3 regions of the Oceanimonas pelagia genome follow, and region 3 is predicted to be linked to each of the others. Evidence: predicted binding sites of a transcription regulator. Region 3 holds the regulator's gene; each other region holds the start of a gene.
The links. The regulator NrdR, encoded in region 3, represses ribonucleotide reductase genes. The targets are predictions, from matches to a motif close to CACNNTATANNGTG.
Positions count from the first base shown of each region.

Region 1 (9,767 bases), 1.2 Mb from region 3:
CACCAGCATGGAGACCAGATAGACGGACACGTAAACCAGCACGTCGAGCAGCTTCATCACGGTTTCCCGCACCGCCAGCGCCGTTTGCATCACCTTGGTGGCGATGCGGCCGGCGAACTCGTCCTGATAAAAACTCATGCTCTGGTTCAGCAGGTAGCGGTGCGCCAGCCAGCGAATGGCCATGGGATAGTTGCCCAGCAAAGACTGGTGCATCAGCATGGCGTGGCTGAAGGCCAGCAGCGGCAGGACCAGCAGTACCAGCACGCCCATGAAAATGAGGGTATTGCGCTCTTGCGCCCAGAACGACTCGGGGCTATGGCTGGCCAGCAGATCAACCAACTGTCCCATAAAGCCGAGCAGAGAGACCTCGACAATGGCCAGCAGGGCGCTGAGCAGGGCCATGGCCACCAGGGGCCATTCAAAGCCACGGGTGTAGTGGCGGCAAAAAGCATACAGCCCCTTGGGGGGCTGAGCGGGCGCTTCTTCGGGGAACGGCCGGGTCAGGCCTTCAAACAGTTTGAACATGGGGGCGGTCACCTGTGTGCCGGGGGATTATCCTTCGCACCTTACCCTGCTCAGCCAGTGTCTGGCAAAGTCCTCCGCCGGCAGCGGCCGGCCGGTCAGGTAGCCCTGCACCAGATCCACCGGGTAGCGGCCGAGTGCCTGCATCTGCGCCTCGGTTTCCACCCCTTCCGCCACCACCTTGAATTCCAGCTCCCGCGCCAGGCCGGCCACGGCGGCGAGAATGGCATTGCTGCTGCGGGACTCGCCCAGGCGCTGAATAAAACTGCGGTCGATTTTCAGGCTGTTGACCGGCAGATCCTGCAGATAGCTGAGTGAAGAATAGCCGGTGCCGAAGTCGTCGATGGCAATGGTGCAGCCCAGCTCGCGCAGGCCATAGAGCAGGGGAATGGCCTGCTGCTGCTTGTCGAGCAGCACGCTTTCGGTGAGCTCAATGCCGATAAGCCCGGCGGGCAGGCGGTGCTCGGCCAGCAACAGGCGAAACTGCACCAGCAGGTTGTGCTGCCAGAATTGCTGGGCCGACAGGTTGACCGACACCGGCACCGGCATCAGGCCCCGGTCGAGCCAGCGCCGTTGCTGGGCGGCCACCTGGTGCAGCAGGGTCAGGCCCAGCGGCACCATGAGCCCGGCGCGCTCCGCCAGCGGAATGAACTCGGCCGGTGACACTGGCCCAAAGTCGGGATGGTGCCAGCGGGCCAGGGCTTCGGCGCCGGCCAGGGTGCGGGTGGCGCGGTCGACCTGGGGCTGATAGTGCACGCTCAGGCCTTCGCCGCTTTCCACCGCATAACGCAGCGCGGTTTCCATGGCCAGCAACTGGTGCTGCTGGCGGTTCATGTTGTGGCTGAACAGCCGGTAGTCGTTGCGCCCTTCCTGCTTGGCCTGGTACATGGCGGCGTCGGCATGGTGCAGCAGCTCCTCGGCCGATGCGGCATCGTCCGGATACAGGCTGACTCCCAGGCTGCAACCGATGCGAAAGGGCTGATCGTGAATGTTGAAGGGCTCGGCAATGGCGTCGATCAGGCGCCGGGCCACCCGGCTGGCCTCATCGGGCTCGCTCAGCTCGGGCAGCAGCACGATAAACTCGTCGCCGCCGAGGCGCGCCAGGGTGTCGTCTTCCCGCAGCCGGCCACGAATGCGCCGGGACACGTCGAGCAGCAGCTCGTCGCCGGCGGCATGGCCAAGGGTGTCGTTGACCTGCTTGAAATGGTCGAGATCGAGAAAGATCACCGCCAGATGCTGCTGGCTGCGGTTGGCGTGGCGAATGGCCAGCTCCAGCCGGTCTTCCAGCAGACGGCGGTTGGGCAGGCCGGTGAGGGGATCGTAATAGGCCAGTTTGCGGATTTTGTCTTCGTTTTCCCGAATATGGGTAATGTCGGTGAACAGGGCGGCAAAATGACTGATATTGCCGTCGTTGTCCTGAATGGCGGTAATGGTCAGCAGCTCCAGGTAGAGCTGGCCGTTCTTGCGCCGGTTCCAGATTTCACCGCGCCAGTAGCCCTGCTCATGCAGGGTTTTCCACATGGCCTGGTAAAAGGCGGCATCGTGCCGGCCCGAAGACAGCAGGGCCGGAGTGCGGCCGATGACTTCCTCGGCGCTGTAGCCGGTGGTGTGGGTAAAGGACGGATTGACGAACACGATGCGGTTGTCGGCATCGGTGATGACGATGCTTTCCAGTGACGCCTCAATCACCCGCTCGGCCAGCTGCAGGTTGAGCCGGGAGCTGTGCAGCGCCTGATCCCGCTGCGCCAGCGCCTGCTGCAGCTGCTCCAGGTAGCGGTGCTCCACGCCGTTGATGATTTCACGAAAGCCCACCAGGCCCACTACCTTGTTGCGCTCTTTTACCACCAGGTGGCGTACCCGGTTGTCGATCAGCAGATCCCGGGCATGCAGCAGGCTGTCGTCGGGGCCGACCGACAGCAGCGGCCGGCTGGCCAGCTCACCGATGGGGGTGTTGCCAGGATGGCGGGCAATGCAGCGCACCATGTCGCGCTCGGTGATAATGCCGAGCTGTACCGGTGAGCAGCTGACCACGGCGGCGTCCTGATCGTGGCGCAGCAATTCCGCGGCCGCCCGGGCCAGCGACATGGTGCCCGGCAGCAGCAGGGGCGTGTCGTTCATGGCTTCGCTGATGCGGCGCAGGCTGAGATAGGGCTCCAGCCCCTGCTTGAGCGCCATGTCGGTTTGCGACACCATGCCGATGGGCGCGCCCTGCTCGTCCACTACCACCAGGTGCCGGCACTGGTGCCGGCGAAACCATTGTTCGGCCTCGGCGAGCGGCGTATGGCCCGGCAGGCTGTGCACCGGCTGGCTCATGGCGTGGCGAATGGGCAGATCCAGGCTGTTTGCCCGGGTCAGATCCAGCCGCAGGCTGTCCCGTTCGGTCCAGATCCCCACGGCCCGGTTGTTGTCCACCACTACAATGGAGCTGCAGCGGCGGGACGCCATGCGCTCGGCGGCTTCCCTGAGCGGTGTGTCGGGGGCACAGGTCAGCAGGCCGGTGTGCATCAGCCGCTCCAGGGTAAGATGGGCAGGGGGCATGTTGGAAAGTGTCACTGTGCTCTTATTGGTGTTTCGGTTATTGTTTGGCGCCCATACCTTATCCGGGGTGATTGGCCTTGGCAATGATCCCGCCGGGTTTTTACCGTCAGGGCCGTAACCGCCGGCGTACATTGATATGGGCCGCCGGCAGGCACAGATTACCGGTTGCCCTTGTCGTTTTGCTTATCATGTCTCTCTTTTGGCGGGCGCACACGGACAGTGGCAAAGCCATTTATATTCAGAGAGGCGGCATTGGAATCAAGCGGGAGGCATACCGTGAGCAGGAGACTTGGCTGGTTGTTGCTGTGGTTGCCCCTGGCCGGGTGCGCCGGTCAGCAGGAGCGGGCCCTGGCCCGGCTTGAGCACATTGCCGGCGAGGTAATGAACGCGCCCTGTGCCGAGCCCGAGTATGTTTATCGCCAGGTGGAAAATCCCCATGTGCCCGGCCTGATTGACGAAATAGAAACCCTGCGCTGCCCCGGGCTGGAAGCCCAGACCTACTTGTCCAGCGAGGCGGCGCGCCCCGACGGCATGCCGATTTATTTGCTGGTGAGCCGGCCCCATGCCGGGCTGCCCGCCTTTTTGCAGCCCGGCAGCCCGGGCAGTGGCCTGGCCGAGTGGCTGGGGCCGCCCGCCGAACGCAATCCCGTGCGCTGGCGCTACGGCTCGGCGGAGACCACGGAAACGGTCACCATAGAGTGGCGGGACGGGCTGATCCGGCAGTTGCGCTGGGAGTGGTATTTTGACTGAGCCGGCAAAAAGGGCGCCGTGATGGCGCCCCCGGAGCGGTACCGAAAGTCCGCTTATTCTGCGTTATTGCGTTTTTCCCGTTTCTCCTGACGTTTTTCCTTCAGGGTTTTCTGGGCTTTCTTTTTCACCTTTTCCTTGCTCATGATTTGGCTCCGTTTATTTCTCGCCGGCAAAAGGTGCCGTTTTCCTTTTGCGCGGCGCAAAATTGTCGTGGTCACGACAGAGTTACAACATGATCACGGCAAAACCACTACTTCAAGGCGATGTCTCCCTTATCAGTTGCCATGGTGGCAAAACCAACAGAACAAACCATCCCAAAGCGCCAGCATGCCTTTGCAAGTGACTAAAAAAACAGGAAAAATAATTACAGTTACCCTAGCCAAGGGCGAGCGGAAAAGCAAGCCGCGCCCGCTCAGCCAGTGTTAAACTGAAACCGAATGCTCAGGGTGAGAGGAGAAAAAAGATGAAATACCTGATGTTGGGTGCCCTGTGGGGGCTGTCGGCCCTGGCGACGGCCAATACTCTTGCCACCGCGCCGGTGGAGCTGAACATTGCCACCGGCACCGAGCCGGTGTGTTACTTTGAAGACAAGCGTTATTCCCGGGGGGCGGTGATCCAGATGGGATCCCAGTGGTTTGTGTGCGAGCGGGAAAAGTCGTTTGAGCAGAATGGCCGGTTGAGCTGGCATCCCTTTGATCCCACCGCCGGCAAGCGTCGCGACTGATTCAGGCCTGCTGTTTCAGGGTCAGCAGCGCTATGTCGAGCCGCACCTCGCCCTCGGGCTGGCAGCAGCAGGGCAGCACGTCGCTGCCGGCCACAAAGGCCAGCGGCTCCTGCTGGTAGCGCACGGTGCCGGCCAGCAGCGACGTGCGGCAGGCGCCGCAGTAGCCGCTGCGGCACTGGTATTCCACCGCGTGACCGGTGCGCTCCAGGCCGTCGAGCAGGGTTTCCCCCGCCCGCAGCTCGAAGCTGAGATCCCGCGTGTGCACCTTGCTCACAGTTCAAAGTCACCCAGGTCGTCGTGGCTCACCTGAGAGTCAATCTGACCCACCAGATAGGAGCTCACTTCCACTTCCTGGGGCGCCACCTGCACGTTGTCGGAAGACAGCCAGGCGTTGATCCAGGGAATGGGGTTTTGCTTGGCGCCGGCAAAGGCCGGCTCCAGGCCCACCGCCTGCATGCGCAGGTTGGTGATGTATTCCACGTACTGGCACAGAATGTCCTTGTTCAGGCCGATCATGGAGCCGTCCTTGAACAGGTATTCGGCCCATTCCTTTTCCTGAATGGCGGCGGCCTTGAACAGCTCAAAGCACTGCTGTTCACAGTCCTTGGCGATCTGCGCCATGTCGGGATCGTCGTCACCGCTGCGCAGAATATTGAGCATGTGCTGGGTGCCGGTCAGGTGCAGGGCCTCGTCCCGGGCAATCAGCTTGATGATCTTGGCGTTGCCTTCCATCAGCTCGCGCTCGGCAAAGGCAAAGGAGCAGGCAAAGCTCACGTAGAAGCGAATGGCTTCCAGGGCGTTGACGCACATCAGGCACAGGTAGAGCTTTTTCTTCAGCTCATACAGGTTGATCAGCACCTTGCGGCCCTTGATCTCGTGCTCGCCTTCGCCGTAGAGGTGATAGAAGTTGGTGTATTCAATCAGCTCGTCATAGTAGTGGGCAATGTCCCTGGCGCGTTTCTGAATGTGCTCGTTGGCCACGATATCGTCAAACACCCTGGACGGATCGTTGACGATATTGCGAATAATGTGGGTGTAGGAGCGGGAGTGAATGGTCTCGGAAAACGCCCAGGTTTCAATCCAGGTTTCCAGCTCGGGGATCGACACCAGCGGTAGCAGTGCCACGTTGGGGCTGCGGCCCTGAATGGAGTCGAGCAGGGTCTGGTACTTGAGGTTGCTGATGAAAATGTGCTTTTCGTGATCCGGCAGCGCCTGGTAATCGATGCGGTCCTGGGACACGTCCACTTCTTCCGGACGCCAGAAGAAGGACAGCTGCTTTTCAATCAGCTTCTCGAAGATTTCATATTTCTGCTGATCGTAGCGGGCCACGTTCACCGGATTGCCGAGGAACATGGGCTCTTTCATGTGATCGTTCTGAATTTGACTGAAAGTGGTGTAAGACATTTTTCTCATTCCGCAAAGACAAGAGCGCAGTGCCGCTCAACCACTCCGGGTGGTGTCAGCGACGCTGCGCACGGCGGCGGGAACACACCCGCCGCGAATTATTTCAGTAAGGCGCCTTTATATCTTGCAGGCGCCGCCGGCGCAGCCGTCATCTTCCTGCAGGTCGTTCTGGGCGTCTGCCGCACCGTCACGGGTGTTGTGATAGTACAGGGTCTTGAGACCGAACTTGTAGGCGGTGAGCAGATCCTTCAGCAGTTGCTTCATCGGCACCCGGCCGCCGTCAAAGCGGGCGGGATCGTAGTTGGTGTTGGCGGAAATGGCCTGATCCACGAACTTCTGCATCACGCCCACCAGCTGCAGGTAGCCGTCGTTGGACGGCATCTGCCACAACAGCTCGTACTGGCTCTTGAGGCGCTCGTACTCGGGCACCACCTGCTTGAGAATGCCGTCCTTGGAGGCCTTGACCGACACCAGGCCACGGGGCGGCTCGATGCCGTTGGTGGCGTTGGAGATCTGGCTGGAGGTCTCGGAGGGCATCAGCGCGGTCAGGGTGCTGTTGCGCAGGCCGGTGCTCTTGATCTCTTCCCGCAGGGCTTCCCAGTCCAGGTGCAGCGGCTCCTGGCAGATGGCGTCGAGATCCTTCTTGTAGGTGTCGATGGGCAGAATACCCTGAGCGTAGGTGGTTTCGTTGAACGCCGGGCAGGGGCCGAATTCCTTCGCCAGCTGCACCGAGGCCTTCAGCAGGTAGTACTGAATGGCTTCAAAGGTCTTGTGAGTCAGGCCGATGGCGCTGCCGTCGGAGTACTTGACGCCGTTTTTGGCCAGGTAGTAGGCGTAGTTGATCACGCCGATACCCAAGGTGCGACGGTTCATGGAGCCTTTTTTGGCCGCCAGCAGCGGGTAGTCCTGATAGTCGAGCAGGGCGTCCAGGGCCCGCACCGCCAGATCCGCCAGGCCTTCCAGATCTTCCAGTCTGTCGATGGCGCCCAGGTTGAAGGCGGACAGGGTGCACAGGGCGATTTCGCCGTTCTCGTCGTTGATGTCCATCAGCGGCTTGGTGGGCAGGGCGATTTCCAGGCACAGGTTGCTCTGGCGCACCGGCGCCACGCTCGGATCGAACGGGCTGTGGGTGTTGCAGTGATCCACGTTCTGCACATAGATGCGACCGGTGCCGGCCCGCTCCTGCATCATCAGCGAGAACAGCTCCACCGCCTTGACGGTGCGCTTGCGAATGCTGTCGTCGGCTTCGTACTGAACGTAGAGCTGTTCAAATTTGGCCTGATCCTCAAAGAAGGCGTCATACAGGCCGGGTACGTCGGACGGGCTGAACAGGGTAATGTCGCCGCCCTTGATCAGGCGCTGGTACATCAGGCGGTTGATCTGCACGCCGTAGTCCATGTGGCGCACCCGGTTTTCTTCCACGCCCCGGTTGTTTTTCAGTACCAGCAGCGACTCCACCTCCAGGTGCCACATGGGGTAGAACAGGGTGGCGGCACCGCCGCGCACACCGCCCTGGGAGCAGCATTTGACCGCGGTCTGAAAGTGCTTGTAGAAGGGAATGCAGCCGGTGTGAAAGGCTTCGCCGCCACGAATGGGGCTGCCCAGGGCGCGAATGCGGCCGGCGTTGATGCCGATGCCGGCGCGCTGGGACACGTAACGCACAATGGCGCCGGAGGTGGCGTTGATGGAGTCCAGGCTGTCGCCGCACTCGATCAGCACGCAGGAGCTGAACTGGCGGGTGGGGGTGCGCACGCCGGACATGATGGGCGTGGGCAGGGAAATCTTGAAGGTGGACACGGCGTCATAGAAACGGGTCACGTAGTCCAGCCGGGTTTCTTTCGGATACTTGGAGAACAGGCAGGCGGCCACCAGCATATAGAGGAACTGGGGGCTTTCGTAAATGTCGCCGGTCACCCGGTTCTGCACCAGGTACTTGCCTTCGAGTTGCTTGATGGCGGCGTAGGAGAAGTCCATGTCGCGCTCGTGGTGCAGGCGCGCATTCATGGCCTCGAATTCTTCGCGGCTGTAGTCGGCCAGAATATGCTGGTCGTACTTGCCCATTTCGGTCAGGCGCACCACGTGGTCATGGAAGTGAGGCGGCTCAAAGCGGCCGTAGGCCTTTTTGCGCAGATGGAACATGGCCAGGCGGGCGGCCAGATACTGGTAGTCCGGGGTCTGCTCGGAGATCAGATCCGCGGCGGCCTTGATGATGGTCTCGTGAATGTCTTCGGTGCGAATACCGTCGTAGAACTGAATATGGGAGCGCAGCTCCACCTGGGAAACGGACACGTTGTCCAGGCCCTCGGCGGCCCAGGTGATCACCCGGTGGATCTTGTCCAGATCGATGGGTTCCTTGGCGCCGTCGCGTTTGGTAACCAGCAGATGTTTATTCATGAGATGGACCTTCTCCCAGTGGTGTTGTGCCGCGCACCCCGTGCGTGACAACCACCCTATATAGTGTGGTTGCTGTGTGGCGGAAACACAACATCTAGTTGTCTTAGTTGGAATGGGCACAATATAGTGGGTTGGGGGGCGATTCTCAACCCGGGCCGGATCTGGGCAGCTTGTGGATAATCTGTGTGAACCGGGCCTATGTTTGCGTTCACTAACTGCTGTGCCGTTGGCGTTCTGGCATTGCCAAAACACTGGTTTTTTTGTGGCCGGCGAAAAACTTTTTTTAAAATATTTGGCTTGCAAAAAACGGGGGCTTGGGGATCCGCGGGATCTTTCAGCAGCGGGCGCCAAACGCCCCTTGCAGCCAGCGGCTGAGTGCCGTGACCGACTCCATCACGCCCTTCGCCTGCCAGTTGTAAGGATCCTCGCCTGCCGACACATAGCCCCAGCCGGCGGCCAAGGTAGCCATGCCGGCGGCCAGTCCCGCCTCGATGTCGCGACGATGATCGCCCACATACACGCAATGGCCGGGGGCCACGCCCAGGCGCTCGGCGGCGTGCAGCAGCGGGGCCGGGTGCGGCTTTTTCACGGTCAGGGTATCGGCGCTGACGGTCACACCACACTGCGCGAACAGCGGCATTGCCGCCAGCAGCGGGTCGGTGAGCGCCGCCGGCTTGTTGGTGACCACCCCCCAGGGAATGGCATTCTGGTTGAGCCAGCCCAGCAGCTCGGGCACACCGGCGTAAGGCTGAGTGTGGTGGCACAGGTTCTGGCGGTAAAAACCGAGCATGCGCTCCCGTAATGCTTCAAGGCCGTGCTGTTCAATCAGGGCCGGCGGAATGCCGGCTTTCAGCAGGGCATAGGAGCCGTCGGAGGTGGTGCAGGCCAGTACCTCGTCGGGCAGGGCGGTGAGGCCCAGCCCGGTGATCACATGGTTGGCGGCGGCGCCCATGTCGCCTGCGGTGTCGAGCAGGGTGCCGTCGAGATCAAATAATACCGCCTTGTACATGACCGTCTTACTCCGGTTTGATGGCGTGCACCATGTAGTTGACGTCCGCATCGTGGCTGAGCCTGAAGTCGCCGTGCAGCGGCCGGTAGACCACGCCCTGAATGTCCTTCACCACCAGACCGGCGGCCTCGATAAAGCGGCACAGCTCGGCGGGGCGAATGAATTTGCGGTGATCGTGGGTCCCCTTGGGCACCATTTTCAGCAGATGCTCGGCGGCGCCGATCATCAGCAGCCAGGCCTTGGGGTTACGGTTGATGGTGGAAAACACCAGATTGGCGCCGGGTCTGGCCAGGCGGGCACAGGCCGCCACCACGGAGGCGGGCTCGGGCACGTGCTCCAGCATTTCCATGCAGGTGACCACATCATATTGCCCGGGTTGCTCCCCGGCCATCTGCTCGGCGGTGGCCTGGCGGTAATCGACACTCA
Region 1 is NZ_CP118224.1:1,299,591-1,309,357, forward strand. Features, by position in the region: gene PU634_RS06125 (ABC transporter ATP-binding protein) at 1-525, opposite strand, end outside; gene PU634_RS06130 (EAL domain-containing protein) at 553-3,060, opposite strand; gene PU634_RS06135 (hypothetical protein) at 3,337-3,810, shown strand; gene PU634_RS06140 (DUF1496 domain-containing protein) at 4,274-4,534, shown strand; gene yfaE (class I ribonucleotide reductase maintenance protein YfaE) at 4,536-4,808, opposite strand; gene nrdB (class Ia ribonucleoside-diphosphate reductase subunit beta) at 4,805-5,938, opposite strand; gene nrdA (class 1a ribonucleoside-diphosphate reductase subunit alpha) at 6,056-8,332, opposite strand; gene PU634_RS06160 (HAD family hydrolase) at 8,667-9,341, opposite strand; gene ubiG (bifunctional 2-polyprenyl-6-hydroxyphenol methylase/3-demethylubiquinol 3-O-methyltransferase UbiG) at 9,349-9,767, opposite strand, start outside.
Region 1: the regulator NrdR is predicted to act here: its motif matches at 8,385-8,398, upstream of nrdA (class 1a ribonucleoside-diphosphate reductase subunit alpha).

Region 2 (9,767 bases), 540 kb from region 3:
GATTAGGGAAAGAGCTTAAAACGGCTCCTCGAATCCATATTCCCCATTCCCAACTCCCTGTTGTTAAACGTGGTAGAAACGCCGGCCGTGCTCGGCCCGGCGGCCGGCGCTGAAGGCCGACACCCGCTTGAGATAGCCAATCACCCGGGTGGCATGGTCAATGTGCTCGCTGCCGCACTCACCGCACTGCCAGTCGGTATGCTTGCTGATATGGCCACAGTCGTTGCACAGGGTGCTGCGCACGTTCACGGTAAAGTAATGGCAGCCGGTCTGCGCGGCAATGCGGTAAAGCTGTAAGTAGCCCTCCGCCGACAGGTGCTCGTCCAGGTTCAGGTGCAAAGCCGAGCCGCCGTCCAGATATTGCACCAGCTCGTGGCCGTGGAGCACAAACTTGTCCAGCACCTGCGTCTCCTCGTCTTCCACCGCATAGAAGTAGGAGTTGTAGCAGTCCCGGGGCACGGCATAGCCGTCGGCCCGGTCCCACTTGGCGTTTTTCACCCCCAGGTTTTCGGCGGGCACAAACTCGGTATTGAACAGATAGCCGTATTCCCGCCGCGCTGCCCGGTTGGCGTCATAAATCACTTTCAGCCGCTCCCGCACAAAGCGCCGGTAGCCGGCATTGTTGCCCACCCGAATGCCCCGGGACTCCGCCGCTTCCACCATGCCGTTCACCCCTATGGTCAGAAACTGCTTGTCGAGGCTGATAAAGCCGGCGTCATACACGGTGAGCAGGCCCTGCTGCTGAAACACCTCCATCAGCCGGCGATAGGCCACCTGATAGCGCTGAATTTTCTGCACCTCGGTGCGCAGATCCCGGCCATCCTGCTCCAGCCGGTTCATGTTGAGGGTGATCACGTTGATGGAGCCGGTGGCCACGCCCCCGGCCCCGAGGGTGTATGAAAAGGTGTTGTCGGTCATCTCGTTGCGCAACCGGCAGCAGGATGCCAGCGAGTCGGCGCTGTCCGACATATACACAAAAAAGCTGTTGCCCCGGCTCATCTCACCGGCGCACAGGGCGGCAAAGTCGTCATCGGCAGGAGCCCCGTTTCGAGTGAGCATGGCGGCGGTCACCACCGGAAAGGTGAGTACCGCCTTGCGCCGCTCCTCGTTGAACCAGTTCAGAAAATACGCCTGCAGCCGGCGTACCGACCCGGCCGCCGGTACGCTGCCATCGGGAAACACAAAGTGCTCAAACAGGCTGGCGAAATAGTCCCGGTCAAACAGGGAAATGTTCCAGAACACGCTCTGGTAGCCCCGGGCCGCCGCCGGCTGGTTGATGGCATACACCACATGCTGCAGGTGATTGTCGATGGCATGAGCATGGGTACCGAGATAATCGTCACCATAGTCCTTGCGGGCGAAATAATCGAAGTAGGTCAGAAACTCCACCGTGGCCACGGCCCCGGCAAACTGGGAGCTGACCGCAAACACCAGATTCACAAAAGCCCCGCAGAACGACTCCAGATGCCGGGGCGCCCGGCTTTCGCCCCCGAGTCTGGTCAGACCGTCCAGCAGAAAGGGATACATGGTCATGGACACGCAGTAGGGCTTGAGGCTGGTTTCGTCGTGCACATAGATTTCGTGGGCCTCAATCTGGCGTGCATATTCCGCCGCCAGCTCATCACCGAACTGCTCGGCAATCTTGTTTTTTACCAGGCCCCGGTTCACCTGCACAAAAAAGTCCTTCATCAGCTCGGCTTCGGCGGTGGCGATGTTCTTGTGGGTGACGTTGGCATTGGGGTCCATGCTGGAGCCATCGGCGGCATTGGCCGCCCTCATGTAGCGATAAAAACTGTCCAGCTTGGCAGTCAGCTGCTCCGGGTGCAGACGGATCATGGTGCTCTCCGAAAATGATGGTTAAGCAACTCGCCGGTGGTCAGACACCGCAGTTGCTGATTGGTATAAGGAGAATCGAGTCCGCCCAGCTCCGCGCGCCAGGGCCCGGTCTTGAGGTAATCCAGCTCCGCCATCAGCAGGCCGGATATCCGTTCGCGGCCGGTATAAAGACAGGTTTTCAGACCGAGCCTGCGGCAATGGCGCAACAGTGCCAGCAGGCTGTGGCGATCCCATTCTCCGCCAAAAAACAACACACAGCTCACCAGTCCGTCATAGCGGTCCAGCCACCGGTTCAAGCGCGCCTCGGTCAGTGGCGTGCCCGCATGCGGATCCCAGCTGTCCTGGCTGTGGCAACCCGGGCAGGCCAGCGGACAGCCGGTCACCAGCCAGGCCAGGCTCACTTCGCCCGGCACTTCCTGCAGCACCACCCGCGGCTCAAAGGCATTCAGCATAAAAAGACCAAGAATCACTATATGTTGTGCAAATACGCTAGATCGAAACACAATATATTGTAACTCGCGGTTTTAAGGATCCGCGCTTTCACTGATCTGGATCAGCTCTGCGCATCGGCCGCCGCCATTGGCCTCGGTGCCCGCTTTGTGTTATCACAGGCGAAGTGCCTGACAATGAGGAACAGCATGAAAAACAAGTGCATGGCAGTACTGCTGGCGGCCCTGGGGCTGGCCGGCTGTGATAACAATGAAGTGGGTGATGTGTCTCTGGGGCTGTTTACCACCAAGGACATCAAAATCGAGGTGCTGACCGATCCGGAGGTGCCCGGCGTCACCTGCCACATGTCCAACATAGTGGCAGATCTGGATCTGGCCGATCCGTCCGACATGTCCATCAGCTGCCGGCAGACCGGTGAGATCACCCCGGCCATGATCGCCGGCATCGACCGCTCCAAAAGCGGCGAGATCGTGTTCAAGAAATCCAAGAGCATCTTTCTCAAGAGCCTGAAGATCCGTCGCATCTACGACGAAACCAGCCAGAGCCTGCTCTATATCGCCTACAGCACCAAGGAAACCAGCGGCAGCTACAAGCACTCCATGTCGACGGTGCCGCTGTGGGGAACGGCGGCCTATCGGGCGCCGGCCGCGCCCTGAGTTAAGGCCGGCAGCCTCAGCTGCGGATTAACTGTTCGCGCAGGGCATGAATACGGTCGCGCACCGCCGCGGCCTGCTCAAACTCCAGATTCTGGGCATGGGCCAGCATCTGTTTTTCCAGCTCGTCGATTTGATGGCTGAGCTCCCTGGCGCTGGGCAGGTGCTCGGGCAGCGGGGTTTTCTCTTTCGCCCTTTTTGAGCCCACCCGCCTGGTGCCGTCCAGATCCATCACATCGGTGATGCGCTTGTTGAGGCCGCGCGGCACTATGCCGTGCTCCTCGTTAAAGGCCTGCTGTTTGGCCCGGCGCCGTTCGGTTTCCCCGATGGCAGCGGCCATGGAGCGGGTAATGGTGTCGGCATAGAGAATGGCCTTGCCGTTGAGGTTGCGGGCGGCCCGGCCTATGGTCTGAATAAGCGAGCGCTCGGAGCGTAAAAAGCCTTCCTTGTCCGCATCGAGAATGGCCACCAAAGACACTTCCGGCATGTCCAGACCTTCCCGCAGCAGGTTGATGCCCACCAGCACATCAAACTCGCCCAGACGCAGATCGCGAATGATCTCCATGCGCTCCACCGTGTCGATGTCGGAGTGCAGGTAGCGCACCTTGACCCCGTGCTCGTTCAGGTATTCGGTGAGATCTTCCGCCATACGCTTGGTGAGGGTGGTCACCAGCACCCGTTCGCCTTTCGCTACTCGCAGTTTCGCTTCGGAGAGCAGATCGTCCACCTGAGTGGCCACCGGCCGCACCTCCAGCTCGGGGTCGAGCAGGCCGGTGGGGCGCACCACCTGCTCGGCAATGTCGTCGCCGGACTTGTCGAGCTCATAGGGGCCGGGAGTAGCCGACACGAACACCGTCTGCGGCATCAGCGCCTCAAACTCCTCAAAGCGCAGGGGTCTGTTGTCCAGCGCCGAGGGCAGGCGAAAGCCGTATTCCACCAGGGTTTCCTTGCGCGAACGGTCGCCCTTGTACATGCCGCCGATCTGCGGCACGGTGACGTGGGACTCGTCGATGATCAGCAGGCCGTCACCGGGCAGGTAGTCAAACAGGGTGGGGGGCGGCTCGCCCTCGGCCCGGCCCGAGAGGTAACGGGAGTAGTTTTCAATGCCGGAGCAGTAGCCCAGCTCCTGAATCATCTCGATGTCAAACTGGGTGCGCTGGCTGATACGCTGCTCTTCCAGCAGCTTGTTGGCGGCCAGCAACTGGGCCTTGCGCTCCTTCAGCTCCGCCTTGATGTGCTCAATGGCTTCCAGCAGGGTTTCCCGCGGCGTCACATAGTGGGTTTTGGGATAGATGGTAAAACGGGCCAGGGTTTGCAGCACGGCGCCGGTGAGCGGATCGAACAGGCTGATGCGCTCGATTTCATCGTCGAACAGCTCCACCCGCACCGCCTGATCGTCCGACTCGGCGGGAAAAATGTCCACCACCTCGCCGCGTACGCGAAAGGTGCCGCGCTGAAAGGCGGCGTCGTTGCGACTGTATTGCAGTTCCGCCAGCCGGCGCAGCATGTCCCTCTGGTTGAGGGTGTCGCCGGTACGCAGGTGCAGCATCATGCTGAGGTAGGACTGGGGATCCCCCAGGCCGTAAATGGCCGACACCGACGCCACAATAATCACATCCCGCCGCTCCATCAGCGCTTTGGTAGCCGACAGCCGCATCTGCTCGATGTGATCGTTGATGGAGGCATCCTTTTCAATAAAGGTGTCGGTGGTGGGCACATAGGCCTCGGGCTGGTAGTAGTCGTAGTAGGAAACGAAGTACTCCACCGCGTTGTGGGGAAAGAACTCCTTCATTTCGCCATACAACTGGGCCGCCAGGGTCTTGTTGGGAGCCAGCACCATGGTGGGCCGGTTGAGGGTGGCAATGACGTTGGCCATGGTAAAGGTCTTGCCGGAGCCGGTGACCCCCAGCAGGGTCTGGTGCGCCAGCCCCGACTCAATGCCGTCCAGCAGTTGTGCGATGGCGGCGGGCTGATCGCCCCCGGGCTGATAGTCACTGACCAGTTGAAACGTTTTGCTCATGAACCCTGTCTCCTCGCTGTACGGAGCCAGTGTACCCCCGACCGGTGTTTTTAGGCAAAAACCACGCCGGCGGCGGCCAGGCACAAAAAGCCGTCAGGGGCTTGACCCGCGCTCTGATGACACGTATTATTCGCGGCCTCTTCACGAGATTCCCCCTTAGTTCAGTCGGTAGAACGGCGGACTGTTAATCCGTATGTCGCTGGTTCAAGTCCAGCAGGGGGAGCCACTTTTTTGCCTTTCGGCACTTGACTTATCCACTTCGTCAACAACCTTCTCCAACAAAAACCCACATCACAGTGCCTTTGCTCCAGTCCTTGCCGGTGTTCATAAACCGAGCGGGATTTTTTTCGTTGCATTTTTTAAATTATTGATTTTACTGGCTTTATTTTTTGCCTGTTTTTTTGCCTCCTTAAACGAAAGCCGCGCCCTGCCTGGCTTCTCACCGGTTCCGCTCACGCAATCCACACCCTTATCCACAGAAATGGTGGATAACCTGCGCCACCCCCGCCGGCACAAGGCTTTCGGCGGCTGTGCATAACCCGTCGTTATTTCAGTGCCGAACGAAACACAAAAAATTGTTCCGCGAGCCGGCATCTGCACCGGCTCAAAACCGATGGTATTTTTACAGACAGGACAGCGGCAACAGGCCCGGGAACGAAGGTCTGATGTGGTTTTTATTCCCTTTGGTACCGAATGCCGCGCCAAAGGAAAGAAAGTGTCATTATGATGGTGCCCGACGCGCCCGCATGGCCTCGGCCACCGCCTCGGCACGGGCACCGAGCACCACCTGCAGATGCCGCTCGCCCAGGCGCACCACTCCCCTGGCCCCCAGCGCCCTGAGCCGGGCATCATCGACCAGGGCGGTATTTTTCAGGCTCAGCCGCAACCGGGTAATACAAGCGTCAATCTGCTCCAGATTGCCGGCGCCCCCCAGGGCGACCATCCATTCATCGGCCTCTTCCCTTTCGCCACCGGTTGCGCTGTCCCCCGCGGCCCCGGTATCTCGGCCGGGCGTGGCCAGGTGAAACACGCGGATCACCCCGTAGAACAGGATAAAATACACCAGTCCCACCACCAGCCCCAGCCCTACCAGCCGCCAGGGGTGGGTAGCCAGCCCCCAGTTCAGCACCAGATCAAACAGGCCGGCGGAAAAGCCAAAACCGTGCAGCACTCCCAGGCCATTGGCCGCCACCAGCGCCAGCCCGGTGAGCAGGGCATGCAGCACATAGAGCAGCGGCGCCGAAAACATAAAGGTGAATTCCAGCGGTTCGGTAATGCCGGTGAGCAGCGAGGTCAGCGCCACCGACAGCAGCAAACCGCCGGCCCTGGCGCGCCGGCCCTTTGGCGCCGCCAGCACCATGGCCAGGGCCGCTGCCGGCAGGCCGAACATCATCACCGGATAAAACCCGGCCATAAACACCCCGGCGGTGGGATCGCCGGCAAAAAAACGGTTGAGATCGCCCCGGGTAGCCTGCTCGGCAAGGTGAGTAATGCTGGCGCCGTCCACGCCCGGCACGGCTCCGCCCAGGCTGAGGGTGCCTGCCAGTGCCGGCGGCAGGCAGATGTTCTGCAACTGCCCCGCCGCCTCGTAGCTCACCTTGATGCACTCGCCCAGGCCAAACCAGAACAGGGAATTGAGCACATGATGCAGACCCAGCGGGATCAACGCCCGGTTGAGCGCGCCATAGACAAATTGCCCCGGCGCGCCGGAGCCGGCCACCGCCCGGGCAAAGGCGTCGATGGCCTGTTGAACGGGCGGCCAGATCAGTCCCACCATCAGGGCCGCCAGCAGGCAAACCAGGCCGGTCACAATAGGCACCAGCCGTTTGCCGCCAAAAAAGCCCAGAGAGTCGGGCAGGCGTACCCCGTGAAAGCGGTTATAGCAGTGGCCGGCAATGATGCCGGCGATAATGCCGCCGAAAAACGACAGCTTGATGTCAGCATTCAGGGCCACAACGGCCCCGGTCAGCACAAAATAGCCCACGGCGCCGGCCAGGGCCGCCGCTCCCCCGCCGTCCCTGGCCAGCCCCACGGCAATGCCCAGGGCGAACAGCAGCGGCAACTGGTCGAAAATGGCGCTCCCCGCCGCCGCCATAAAGGGTATACTGAGCAGATCCGGCTGCCCCAGACGCAGCAGCAAGGCCGCCACCGGCAGGGTGGCAATGGGCAGCATCAGGGCCTTGCCCAGTGTTTGCAGATATCCCAACAGGTTCACGGTGCCCTCCCGGTGCAAACAGGCCAGCCCGCTGGCCCATGGTAAGAAAACGACGCTTTTTTATTATAAAAACCACATTGCAGATTAAGGTTTCAGACATGCGCCTGCTTCCCCTGGCCGACGCCGAACAGGTCGGCCACCGGGCCGCCCGCCACATTGCCACCCGCATTCGCGAGTTTGCGCCCGACGAGCAGCGCCCCTTCGTGCTCGGCCTGCCTACCGGCAGCACGCCGTTACCCACCTACCGGGCACTGATCCGCCTGCACCGGGCGGGCGCGGTGAGCTTTCGCCATGTGCTGACCTTTAATATGGATGAATATGTGGGCCTGCCCCAGGCCCACCCGCAAAGCTACCATGCGGTAATGCAGGCGCAGCTGTTCCGCCATCTCGACCTCCCCCGGCACCGGCATCACCTGCCCGATGGCATGGCCGGGGATCTGCACGCCGAATGCCGCCGCTACGAAGCGCTGCTGGCGCAACACGGCCCGGTGCAGCTGTTTCTGGCCGGGGTGGGCCGCAATGGTCATCTGGCCTTTAACGAACCGGGAGCTCCCCTCGACTCCCGTACCCGGGTGGTGTCCCTGAGCGAGGCCACCCGCCGGGCCAACGCCCGCTTTTTTCACGACACCCCGGAACGGGTGCCGGAACGCGCCCTGACCGTGGGCCTGGCCACCCTGCTGGAAGCCGAGGAAATCGTGCTGCTGGTCACCGGTGCCCACAAGGCCCGGGCGCTGCAGGCGGCGGTAGAAGGCCCGGTCAGCCCGCAGTGGCCGGTGTCGGCACTGCAACGACACCCCAACACCCTGATTTTCTGTGATCACGCCGCCACCAGGGCGCTGGCCCCCAGCACCCTGCACCCTTGTCGGCAACACCAGCTCAACCCGCCTGGCTGTCCGGAGTAAGCCCATGTACGCCTTCACCCATTGCACCCTGTTCGACGGCGAACGCCTGCACACCGACACCGCCCTGGTGATCGACGGCGCGCGCATTGCCGCCCTGCTGCCCGAGCCGGCCCTCGACGCCGGGCTCCCGCGCATTTCATTGCATGGCGCCGTGCTCAGCGCCGGCTTTATCGATTTGCAGCTCAACGGCTGCGGCGGTGTCATGTTTAATCATGCCATCAGTGCCGACACCCTGGACACCATGCACGCCACCAACCTGAAGGCGGGCACCACCAGCTTTTTGCCCACCCTCATCACCTGCCCCGACGAGCACATGCACCGGGCGGTGACCGTGGTGCGCGACTACATGGCCCGCCACCCCTGGCGGGTGCCCGGCCTGCATCTGGAAGGCCCCTACACCAATGTGGTGCGCCGGGGTATTCATCCGGCACACCAGATCAGGGCCCTGAACGACGCCATGCTGACATTTTTGTGTGACAACGCCGCCAGCATCGCCATGCTGACCCTGGCCCCCGAGGTGAACCAGCCGGCCCACCTGCAACGGCTTCGGGCCGCCGGCATTCGCCTGGCCATGGGCCACACCGGCGCCGACTACGATCAGGCCATGGCCGGCTTTGACGCCGGCATCGGCTTTGCCACCCACCTCTACAACGCCATGACCCCCACGGCCAACGGCCGCCAGCCCGGTGCCGTGGGCGCGGTGTATGACGCGTCAAATGTGGGCGCCGGCATCATCGCCGACGGCCATCATGTGCATTACGCCAATATCCGGCTGGCCCACCGGGTACTGGGGGATCGTCTGTGCCTGGTGACCGACGCCACCGCCGCCGCCGGCGCGCCGCCGGGCTTTGAACAGTTCGACTTTTGCGGTGCCACCGTGTATCTGCAAAACGGCAAATGCGTGGACGAGCACGGCACCCTTGGCGGATCGGCCCTGACCATGCTCGAGGGAGTGAAAAACCTGGTGCAGCAGGCAGGCCTGCCCCTTGAGGCGGCACTGGCCATGGCCAGCCGCAACCCGGCACGAATACTGGGCCTGGAGCAGCACATCGGCACCGCCACTCCCGGCCGGGTCGCCAATCTGGTAGCATTTGACGCACACTTCAACCTGGTTACCACCGTCGTCAACGGACAGCTTTCATCATGACCCGCGGACAAATCGCCAACGTCGACCTGGTCAAGCAGGTCAACTGCTCGGCCGTATACCGGCTTATCGACAGCCGGGGCCCCATTTCCCGAGTGCGCATTGCCGAACTCAGCCACCTGGCGCCGGCCAGCGTGACCAAGATCACCCGCACCCTGCTGGAGCAGGGGCTGATTCGCGAGCTGGAGCACCAGGCCTCCACCGGCGGCCGGCGCGCCATCTCCCTGACCACGGTCACGCAGGACTTTTACCTGGTATCGGCCAAGCTGGGCCGGGAGGAGCTGCTGCTCACCCTCTATGATCTGTCGGGGAAAGCCCACGGCCGGCAGCGGCTGCCCTTTCCCCGCCGGGAACAGGACATTCTGCTGGCCGCCCTGCACCGGCACCTTGCCGACTTTATTCAGCGCCATGGCAGCGGACGCCGGCTGGTGGCGGTGGCCGTGATCATGCCCGGTCTGACCGATGCCCAGGCCGGCCGGGTGATCCATCACCCCAGCTACCCCCTGGCCGGGGTGCCCCTGGCCCACGCCCTGGGCCAGGCCCTGAG
Region 2 is NZ_CP118224.1:1,920,221-1,929,987, forward strand. Features, by position in the region: gene nrdD (anaerobic ribonucleoside-triphosphate reductase) at 64-1,836, opposite strand; gene nrdG (anaerobic ribonucleoside-triphosphate reductase activating protein) at 1,833-2,288, opposite strand; gene PU634_RS09055 (CreA family protein) at 2,475-2,942, shown strand; gene uvrB (excinuclease ABC subunit UvrB) at 2,959-4,959, opposite strand; tRNA gene PU634_RS09065 (tRNA-Asn) at 5,110-5,185, shown strand; gene PU634_RS09070 (hypothetical protein) at 5,153-5,497, shown strand; gene nagE (N-acetylglucosamine-specific PTS transporter subunit IIBC) at 5,681-7,174, opposite strand; gene nagB (glucosamine-6-phosphate deaminase) at 7,273-8,076, shown strand; gene nagA (N-acetylglucosamine-6-phosphate deacetylase) at 8,081-9,223, shown strand; gene PU634_RS09090 (ROK family transcriptional regulator) at 9,220-9,767, shown strand, end outside.
Region 2: the regulator NrdR is predicted to act here: its motif matches at 2,304-2,317, upstream of nrdG (anaerobic ribonucleoside-triphosphate reductase activating protein).

Region 3 (9,767 bases):
TGCCGCCCAGGCCAAATCCCTTGGCACCGCCGGCCTGATCCAGATAGCCGTCGGTGGTCAGATAATACACCTGGCCATGGTGCACCGGCAGCCGCTGATCTTCAAACTGGCCCGGGCGCCGGTCCAGCAGGCTGCGCCGCTGGCCCTTGTGCTCTTCCACACTCTCTGCATCGCTGCAATACAACGACATTTTGGCACCGGCAAACACCAGTTGCCCGGCGGGAGGATCCACAAACACCAGGCCGGCGTCCATGGTGGTGGCCAGGCCCCGGGGCAGTTCGCAGTTCCGCAGCATGCCCCTGAGGGTGTGATCCGCCAGTTGCAGAATGGCTGCCGGCGATGCCATGCCGAGCTCACGTACCGCGTGATCGAGCGCCGCCCGGCCCAGCATGGTCATCAGCGCGCCGGCCACGCCGTGACCGGCGCAGTCGACCACCCCCACCAGAAAACGGCCCTGCTCACCGGGCTGAAACAGGTAAAAATCGCCGCCCACCACATCCCGCGGGTGCCACAGCACGAAGTGATGTTCGCCCAGCACCTGGGTAAGTTGCCGGTCCGGCAGAATGGCCTTCTGGATCAGGCTGGCATAGTCGATGGAGTCGTTGATCTGCTGATGGGCCTGGCGCATTTTGCGGTTGGCCTGCTCCAGCTCCCGCGTACGGCTTTGTACCTTTTGCTCCAGCTCCGCGGTGTGGCTGCGCACCTTGTCCACCATAACCCCAAAAGCCCGGCTCAGATCGCCGATCTCGTCGCCGGAGGGGGCCGGCAGCGAGACCTCGTAACTGCCGTCGGCAATGGCGGTGGCCGAGCCCTGCAGCCGGCGCAGCGGACGCAGCACCGCCCGCTCCACCGCGTAGGCCAGCCCCAGCAGTAACACCGCCAGCATCAGCACCAGGCCGAACAGGGCCGCCTGCACCAGCCTCGGCTCCAGCACCTGCGCCAGCCCCAGATCCACCGCCGTGGTCAGGTACCAGTCGAGCTCGGGAATGTACCCCACGGCCAGCAACTGGCGCCGGCCATCCAGGGTAAACCAGTCCATGGCGATGCCATCGGGCGAGGCCGCCACCTGCGCCAGCAGCTCGCTGAAGCGGGTGCCCTGCTCGACGGAGCCCAGCCGCTCGTGCAGGGTGGCCGCCTCACCGCTCATGCCCGCCGCCGAGCCCAGGGCGATCAGGCTGGCGTCGGGATGAGCCTGGTAGCGGCCGTTCCGGTCGAGGATCATGGGCATGACCCCCTGCCGCTGAATGGCGATAAAGTCGTTGATAAAGCGGGTCAGATCGATGCCGGTGCCCGCCAGCCCCAGAACCCGGCCCCGCTCTTCCACCCGCACGTTGATCCACACTCGGGTGGTGCCGAGACGCCTGTCGTGGTTAACGTTGATATTGAGCCGTTCGTTATCGCGCATCAGATTGAAAAACCACTGATCGTCGGCGCGGTCTGCATCAAGCCGGTAGCTGGGCCGGGCATCAAAGGGCTGGTCTGGGGCGTGATAGTAATAATCGCGGCTGTCGGCGTTGATCAAAAACCAGGAGTGGCTGCTGAAGTCGGCGGCAACGCCTTCTGCCTCCTGAATAAACAACGCGGCATCCGCATCACCGGCCAGCCAGCGGCGGGTCAGCACCGAGCCGGCAAAACGCTCGGCCAGGGCCAGCTCGCGGGTAAGCGGCACCAGTATGTGCTGACGGTTAAGACGGGTGAAATTGTCGGCGTAGGCACGGCCGAAGTGTTCCTGAATGCCGGAAAGCAACTGCCAGCCAATGCCCACCGCCGGAATAAAGGCCAGGATGCAGGCCAGCAACAAGGCCCAGATGGATTTTGCCCTAAGTCCCTTTCCCCAGATGGCCATGCTCGCCTGCTTCGTTCCATTGATACGTTTGAGGCCGGTATTGTTGTCTTTTTTACGGGCAAACTCAATTCGGAAGGCATATTTAAAATGTGTATCAAAACGGGAAAGCAGGAGGGGCCGTGCAGGCCGTCAATCCCGCAACGGCTGGCATTCGGGGGCAGAGCATGCCGGTACCGTGATTGAAAACCCGGCGTGGCCGGCAGAAGGCCCCCCGCCTTTGCGAGGGAGACCAATGCAAAGGCGGGGGGTAACAAAATGGAAGGCAGGGCAACGAGCCAACTTACTCGGTCACGTATTCCACCACTTCCAGGCCAAAGCCCGACAGCGCGTGGTAGCGCTTGGGCGAGCTCAGCAGGCGCATCTTGCCCACGCCCATGGCACGCAAAATCTGCGAGCCCACGCCCACCCGGCGTGAAGTGCCCTGGCGCTTGGCCGCTTCCGGGCGCTCGCCCTTGTCGGCGGCCTCAAACATGCGCACCACCGACAGCAAATGATCCGGGGTTTCCTCCTTGCCGAGGATCACCAGCACGCCGCCTTCGGCGGCAATGCGCGCCATCGACTTGTCCAGCGGCCAGCTGCGGCTGGCGTGGCGGTCGGTCATCAGCACGTCGGTGAGCATGTCGTGAATATGCACCCGCACCAGCGCCGGCTGATCGGCCTTGATCTCGCCCTTGCGCAGGGCAAAGTGCACCTGATTGTCGATGGTGTCGCGGAAGGTCACCAGCTCGAACTCGCCGTGCTCGGTGGGCAGCTGGCAGCGGGCCACCTGCTCGATGGTGGTTTCGTTCTGGTTGCGGTACTCGATCAGATCGGCAATGGTGCCCAGCTTGAGGCCGTGCTGCTCGGCGAACTTTTCCAGATCCGGACGGCGCGCCATGGTGCCGTCTTCATTGAGGATTTCCACGATCACCGCCGCCGGCTCCACCCCCGCCAGCCGGGCCAGATCGCAGCCCGCCTCGGTGTGGCCGGCACGGGTCAGCACGCCGCCATTCTGGGCCTTGAGCGGAAAGATATGGCCGGGCTGCACCAGATCCGACGGCTTGGCGTCTTTCGCCACCGCCGCCTGCACGGTGCGGGCCCGGTCGGCGGCGGAAATGCCGGTGGTCACCCCCTCGGCGGCCTCGATGGACACGGTAAAGGCGGTGGAGAACTGCTCGGTGTTACGGCTCACCATCTGGGGAATGTCGAGCTGACGGCAACGGGCCTCGGTCAGGGTCAGGCAGATCAGGCCCCGGCCGTATTTGGCCATGAAGTTGATGTCTTCCGGACGCACGTGCTCGGCGGCCATGATCAGATCGCCTTCGTTTTCCCGGTCTTCGTCATCCATCAGAATGACCATTTTGCCCTGACGAATGTCGTCGATGATTTCCTGGGTACTGCTTAACGCCATGATGTTCCCCTTGGTTGATTCGGTTAGCCGCTATTTCACAAAACCGCTGGCGGCCAGGGTCGCCAGGGTCAGTCCGCTTGAAGCGTCACTCTGGCCACCGGCCAGCAGCCGCTCCAGGTAGCGGGCGATAATATCTACCTCCAGGTTGACACTGCGGCCAACCTGCCAGTCATTCAGTGTGGTGTTATTCAATGTATGGGGCACCAGCGTCAATTTAAAGGTCGCGCCCGCCACCGCGTTCACGGTGAGGCTGATGCCGTCCACGGTAATGGAGCCCTTTTCGGCAATATAGCGGGAAAGCGCCGCCGGGGCGTCGACCCACAGCTCGATGGCAAAGCCCACCTTGCTCTTTTTGCTGATACGGCCCACGCCGTCCACATGGCCGGACACCAGATGACCGCCGAGACGGGTGGTGGGCAGCAGCGCCTTTTCCAGATTCACCGCCCGGCCCGGCTGGTAATCGGCAAATCCGGTGCGATTAATGGTTTCCGCCGAGACATCGGCGCAGTAGTAGTCCTTGCCCAGTTCGGTCACGGTGAGGCAGACACCGTTGGTGGCAATGGAATCACCCAGAGCGACGTCGGACAAGTCCAGCGCCGGGCAGTGAATGCGGATCACCGAGGAGGCACCCTTTCGCTCGATGGCGGCCAGGGTGCCGGTGGCTTCAACAATACCGGTAAACATCAGTCGGTTACCCTTGCAGTCAGTTTGAGATCACCACCCACCCGGCGGCAATCCTGCCAGGCCAGCCGGGGCGGCTGGCTCATGGCGGTAAATTCGGGCAGCGCCAGCAGGCCCCGGGCCGGGTTGCCCATCAGCATGGGGGCCTGATACAGAATCAGCTCATTCACCAGGCCGGCGCCGAACAGGGCGCCGCCCAGGGTGGCCCCCGCCTCCACCCACAGGTGGTTAAGCTGGCGCCGGCCCAGCTCATCCAGCAACAGCTCAAGATCCAGCTTGCCGTTGCCGGCCTGCGGCAGCACACATTCCTCCACTTCATCACCAAAACCGCCGGTTACCCAACCGCGCAGCAGCAGCACAGGGCCGGGCTGCGCAAACAGCCTGAGCCCGGCGTGCAGCCGGTTCTGGGTGTCGATGATAATGCGCAGGGGCTGACGCAGCTCGCCCTCGGCATAGTCATGGCGCAGCGAGGCCGGCAGCTCCCCCCAGCGCACGTTGAGGGCGGCGTTGTCGGTCAGCACGGTGTCGGCGCCGGAGAGAATGGCACAGCTTTGCGCCCGGTGGCGCTGCACGTCGCGCCGGGCGGCGGGGCCGGTGATCCACTGGCTTTCGCCGTTGGCGAGCGCGGTGCGGCCATCAAGACTGGAAGCCAGCTTCAAGGTCACAAAGGGACGGCCGGTGCGCATGCGGTGCAAAAAGCCCACATTCACTGCCTCGGCGGCCTCGGTCATCAGTCCGGCCTCGGCCTGAATGCCTGCTGCCTGCAGCATGGCCAGCCCGCGACCGGCCACCTGCGGGTTGGGATCTACCATGGCGGCCACGACCCGGGCCACACCGGCGTCGATCAGCCCCTGGGCACAGGGCGGGGTGCGGCCGTGATGAGAGCAGGGCTCCAGGGTGACGTAGGCGGTGGCGCCGCGAGCGGCGGCGCCGGCTTCACGCAGGGCAAACACCTCGGCATGGGGGCCGCCGGCGCGCCGGTGAAAGCCCTCGCCCACCCGCTCGCCGTCTTTGACAATCACACACCCCACCGCCGGGTTGGGACTGGTGGTAAAACGGCCGCGGCGGGCCAGCTCAAGCGCCCTGGCCATCCAGTGCGCGTCTTGGGATGTAAACACTTATTGCTCCAGGCGGGCTATCTCTTCGCCAAACTGACGCAGATCCTCAAAACAGCGGTACACCGAGGCAAAGCGAATATAGGCCACCTTGTCGAGCTGCCTGAGCTCTTCCATGACCAGATTGCCCACCAGTTCGGATTTGACTTCCCGCTCACCGGTGGCCCGCAGCCGCGACTTGATGCGGCTGATGGCCTGCTCGATGGCCTCGGTGCTGACCGGGCGCTTTTCCAGCGCCCGCTGCATGCCGGCTTCCAGCTTGTCTTCGTTAAAGGGCTCGCGAATGCCGCTGGTCTTGATGATGCGCGGCATCACCAGCTCGGCGGTTTCAAAGGTGGTGAAACGCTCCCGGCAGGCATTGCACTCCCGCCGCCGGCGCACCTGCAGGCCATCGCCGACCAGACGGGAGTCGATTACCTTGGTTTCGGTTGCGTTACAAAAGGGGCAGTGCATGAAGCCTCCGCGGGGCCTGTTAATCGGCTGTTAGTGTAAAGAAGCGGGCTGTGGATTGAAAGCAAGAGAAAATAAAAACGGGGCCCGAAGACCCCGTTTCTGATGCCGTTACCGGTGCGCCTTACGCGTAAACCGGGTGGCGACGGCAGATATCCAGCACCTGCTCTTTCACGCTGGCGATGGTGGCCTCGTCGTTGATGTTGTTGAGCACATCACAGATCCAGCCGGCCAGCTGGCGCACGTCGGCTTCCTTGAAGCCACGACGGGTCACCGCCGGCGTACCGATACGAATGCCGGAGGTCACAAACGGAGAGCGCGGATCGTTGGGCACGGCGTTCTTGTTGACGGTAATGAAGGCGCGGCCCAGGGCGGCGTCGGCTTCCTTACCGGTGATATCCTTGTCGATCAGATCCAGCAGGAACAGGTGGTTGTGAGTGCCACCGGAAACCACCTTAAAGCCACGCTTCTGGAACTCGTCGGCCATGGCCTGGGCGTTTTTCACCACCTGCGCCTGGTATTCCTTGAACTCGGGCTCCAGGGCTTCCTTGAAGGCCACGGCCTTGGCGGCGATCACGTGCATCAGCGGGCCACCCTGACCACCGGGGAACACGGCGGAATTCAGTTTCTTTTCCAGCTCTTCGTTGTTGGCGGCAGACAGAATGATGCCGCCACGGGGACCGGCCAGGGTCTTGTGAGTGGTGGAGGTCACCACGTGGGCGTGAGGCAGCGGGTTGGGATACACACCGGCGGCGATCAGGCCGGCCACGTGGGCCATGTCGACCATGAACCAGGCGCCGACCTTGTCGGCGATTTCACGCATGCGGGCCCAGTCTACGATGCCGGAGAAGGCGGAGAAGCCGCCGATGATCATTTTCGGCTTGTGCTCAACGGCCAGACGCTCCATTTCTTCGTAGTCGATCACACCCTGCTCGTTGATGCCGTAGGGAATGATGTTGTACAGGCGGCCGGAGAAGTTGGCGGGAGAGCCGTGAGTCAGGTGGCCACCGTGGGCCAGGTTCATGCCCATGACGGTGTCGCCGGGCTTGACCAGCGCCAGGAACACGGCGGAGTTGGCCTGAGAGCCGGAGTGTGGCTGCACGTTGGCCCAGGTGGCGCCGAACAGTTGCTTGGCACGCTCGATGGCCAGCTCTTCCACCACGTCCACATATTCACAGCCACCGTAGAAACGCTTGGCCGGATAGCCTTCGGCGTACTTGTTGGTGAGCTGGGAGCCCTGAGCCTGCATCACCCGCGGGCTGGTGTAGTTCTCGGAAGCGATCAGTTCAATGTGCTCTTCCTGACGCACGGTTTCATCGCTGATGGCCTGCCACAGCTGGGGATCATAGTCGGCGATATTCATCTCACGCTTTAACATCCGTCTCTCCTGACTCATGGGGGATTGTCACTGAAAGCCAGAGTGTACCCCCAAGCGGCAATCCGGCCTAGTCCCGCGAGCCGGGTTTACACTATTTTTTTACCTTTATGTTGAAAAGTTCACAAAAAGTTGAAAACCCATTAACACACCCCTGCCACCTCCCGGACATGAAGTTGGCCGCCAAACCCGATAGAATGGTGGCTCGATTCACTGCCCGACGAGGGCCGACCATTTAAAGTGAAAGGGGATTATGCAAGCGTTCAGAGTCACTTCCCAGCGCCGGGCCGAGCTGTATCACTGGTTTACCGCCCTGTTTGCCGCTCCCCTGAGCGAAGAGGATCTCAATGAATTCGGCGGTTACGACATGCACCGCTTTCTCGACAGCCTGGCCACCCTGGACCCGCTGACCGAAACCGCCGAAGCCTTTCGCGGCCAGGCGGAGCGCGCGCTGGCCCGGCCCTCGCCCCAGTCTGCCCTGGCACAGGACCACCAGCGCCTGACGGAGAGCCCGGCGCTGCTCGACATCAGCAGCCTGACCGAGCCCGATCAGGAGGCCCTGCTGCTGATGACGGTGCTGCTCAAGCAACACGGCACCGAGCTGGCCGACGACGATCCGCTGCACGTGTGCAACCAGCTGGAGATGATGGGCACCCTGGCCCTGGCCGCCGCCGATACCGACAACGATGAGCAGCGCCTGCACCTGCTCGACCAGCAACGGGAGCTGGCCAACAGCCAGCTCATCGACTGGCTGCCGGCCTTTGCCGAACGCTGTGGCGAGCGGGATGCCGGCGGCTTTTATAACGCCGCCGCCCAACTGCTGCTGGCGGTGTTTATCATGGATCTGCACTACCTCAACAACGTGGCGGAATAGGCGGCCCCATGCGTTACAGCAAACACAAAAAGGCCGAGGCCTCACCGGAAACCCGGGCCGAGGCCGAGCGCGTGGCCAGAGCTACCCAGCGTCCGGGCCAGACCAAGGAGCAAACCCGGCTGATTGCCCAGGGGATCCAGAAGGGCATAGAGGAATATAAAAAGCAGCAAAAGGCCAGGGCCCGCGCCGCCGACAAGGCCCGCCGGCAACAGCAACGCCAGCAAAATACCGAAATGCACGAAGATAATGAGCCGGACGCGGCGCCTTCCTGCAACGGGCCTGACAGGCTGTTGCCCTGGGGGCTGCTGGCACTGAGCTGGGCCGGCTTCCTTCTATACTTGTGGCTGACCCGCCACGGCTGATCAGGAGACGCCATGCCGCTCACCATGCCACCGCAACAACACACCCGGGAAGGCCAGGAACGCCGGCTGGGCGTGGAGCTGGAGCTGAGCGGCATTACCCTGCCGCAACTGGTGAGCCTGGTGGCCGACACCCTCGGCGGGGAAAGCCGGCCGGTGTCGGAATACGAGTTCAACATTCCCACGTCACTGGGCGACTTTCGGGCCGAACTCGACTTTGACTACCTCAAGCAACTGGCCCGGGCCCAGCGCCGGCACCCGCCCGGCGAGCTGGAGCAGGCCGCCACCGATCTGCTGGGCAGCCTGGCACGGCAACTGGTGCCCCTGGAGCTGGTGTGTCCGCCGCTGCCGCTGTCCCGGCTCGATCTGCTCAACCGGCTGTTTGAACGGCTGCGGGAATACGGCGCTCATGGCACCCGTCACGCCCTCTATTACGCTTTTGGCCTGCACCTCAATCCCGAGCTGCCCGACACCGACATGGAGACCCTGCTGCGCTACTTTCGCGCCTACCTGTGCCTGCACGACTGGCTGGAGCAACACGAGGACATCGTCACCGCCCGCAAGCTGTCGCCCTACATTCGCGCCTTTCCCAAAGACTATGTGCGACTGGTGCTGAATAGCGGCTACCGGCCCGACATGGCCGGCTTTACCGCCGACTACCTGGCCTGGAACCCCACCCGCAACCGGGCCATGGATCTGTTGCCGCTGCTGGCCTGGCATGACGAACAAAAAGTGCAGGCGGTGGTGCAGGACGACAAGGTCAACAAACGCCCCACCCTGCACTACCGGCTGCCCAACTCCGATATCGACAACCCGGTATGGTCGCTGCGCCACGCCTGGGCCGGCTGGCTGCAGGTGGAGCGGCTGGCCAGCGACGAGCCGCGCCTGGCCGGGGCCTGCCGGGCCTACCTTAACCACCTGGAACAACTGACCCCCGACTTTATGGATCCCTGGAGCCTGAAGGTGCGCCCATGGCTGCGCTGATCGGCGTAACCGGCCCCAGCAGCCGCCTGCCCCTGGCCTGGTGGGCCACCCGGCTGGCCCTGCACCTGGCCGGGGGCCGGGGACGGCACCTGACGCCGGCCAACATGCACCGGCACAAGCGGGAGCAGTTGCAGGGCCTGATCATCGGCGGCGGCGACGACATCGACGCCGCCCTCTACGGCCACGACACCGGCCGGGCACCGGCGGATCCCGAACGGGACGCCTTTGAAATCGAGCTGATCGAGCACGCCCTCGACACCAGTTTGCCGCTGCTCGGCATCTGCCGGGGCGCCCAGCTGATCAATGTGGTGCTGGGCGGCTCACTGCACGCCGACATTCGCCCGCAGCGACTGCACACCTCCAACCGGCGCACGCCGCTGCCCCGTAAAACCGCCATCGGCTGTGGCAACGGCCGGCTTAACCGCATCATGCAACAGCCGCGCTGGCGCATTAACAGCCTGCATCATCAGGCGGTGGACCGGCTCGGCAGCGGCCTGGCGGTGGTCGCCCGGGATCTCGACGGCTTTGTGCAGGCCATTGAAAGCACCACCGACCACTACCTGCTGGGGGTGCAGTGGCACCCGGAGTACCTGCCCTACCTTTCCTGCCAGCGCCGGCTGTTTCGGCACCTGGTGCACGCCGCCGAGCAAAGCTGGCCCGAGGCCCTCTATGACTGATTACCTGCTGGTGTTT
Region 3 is NZ_CP118224.1:2,456,681-2,466,447, forward strand. Features, by position in the region: gene siaA (biofilm regulation protein phosphatase SiaA) at 1-1,846, opposite strand, end outside; gene ribBA (bifunctional 3,4-dihydroxy-2-butanone-4-phosphate synthase/GTP cyclohydrolase II) at 2,127-3,236, opposite strand; gene PU634_RS11775 (riboflavin synthase) at 3,267-3,920, opposite strand; gene ribD (bifunctional diaminohydroxyphosphoribosylaminopyrimidine deaminase/5-amino-6-(5-phosphoribosylamino)uracil reductase RibD) at 3,920-5,035, opposite strand; gene nrdR (transcriptional regulator NrdR) at 5,036-5,485, opposite strand; gene glyA (serine hydroxymethyltransferase) at 5,607-6,860, opposite strand; gene PU634_RS11795 (molecular chaperone TorD family protein) at 7,111-7,731, shown strand; gene PU634_RS11800 (DUF2956 domain-containing protein) at 7,740-8,093, shown strand; gene PU634_RS11805 (amidoligase family protein) at 8,106-9,074, shown strand; gene PU634_RS11810 (gamma-glutamyl-gamma-aminobutyrate hydrolase family protein) at 9,062-9,751, shown strand; gene PU634_RS11815 (YqaA family protein) at 9,744-9,767, shown strand, end outside.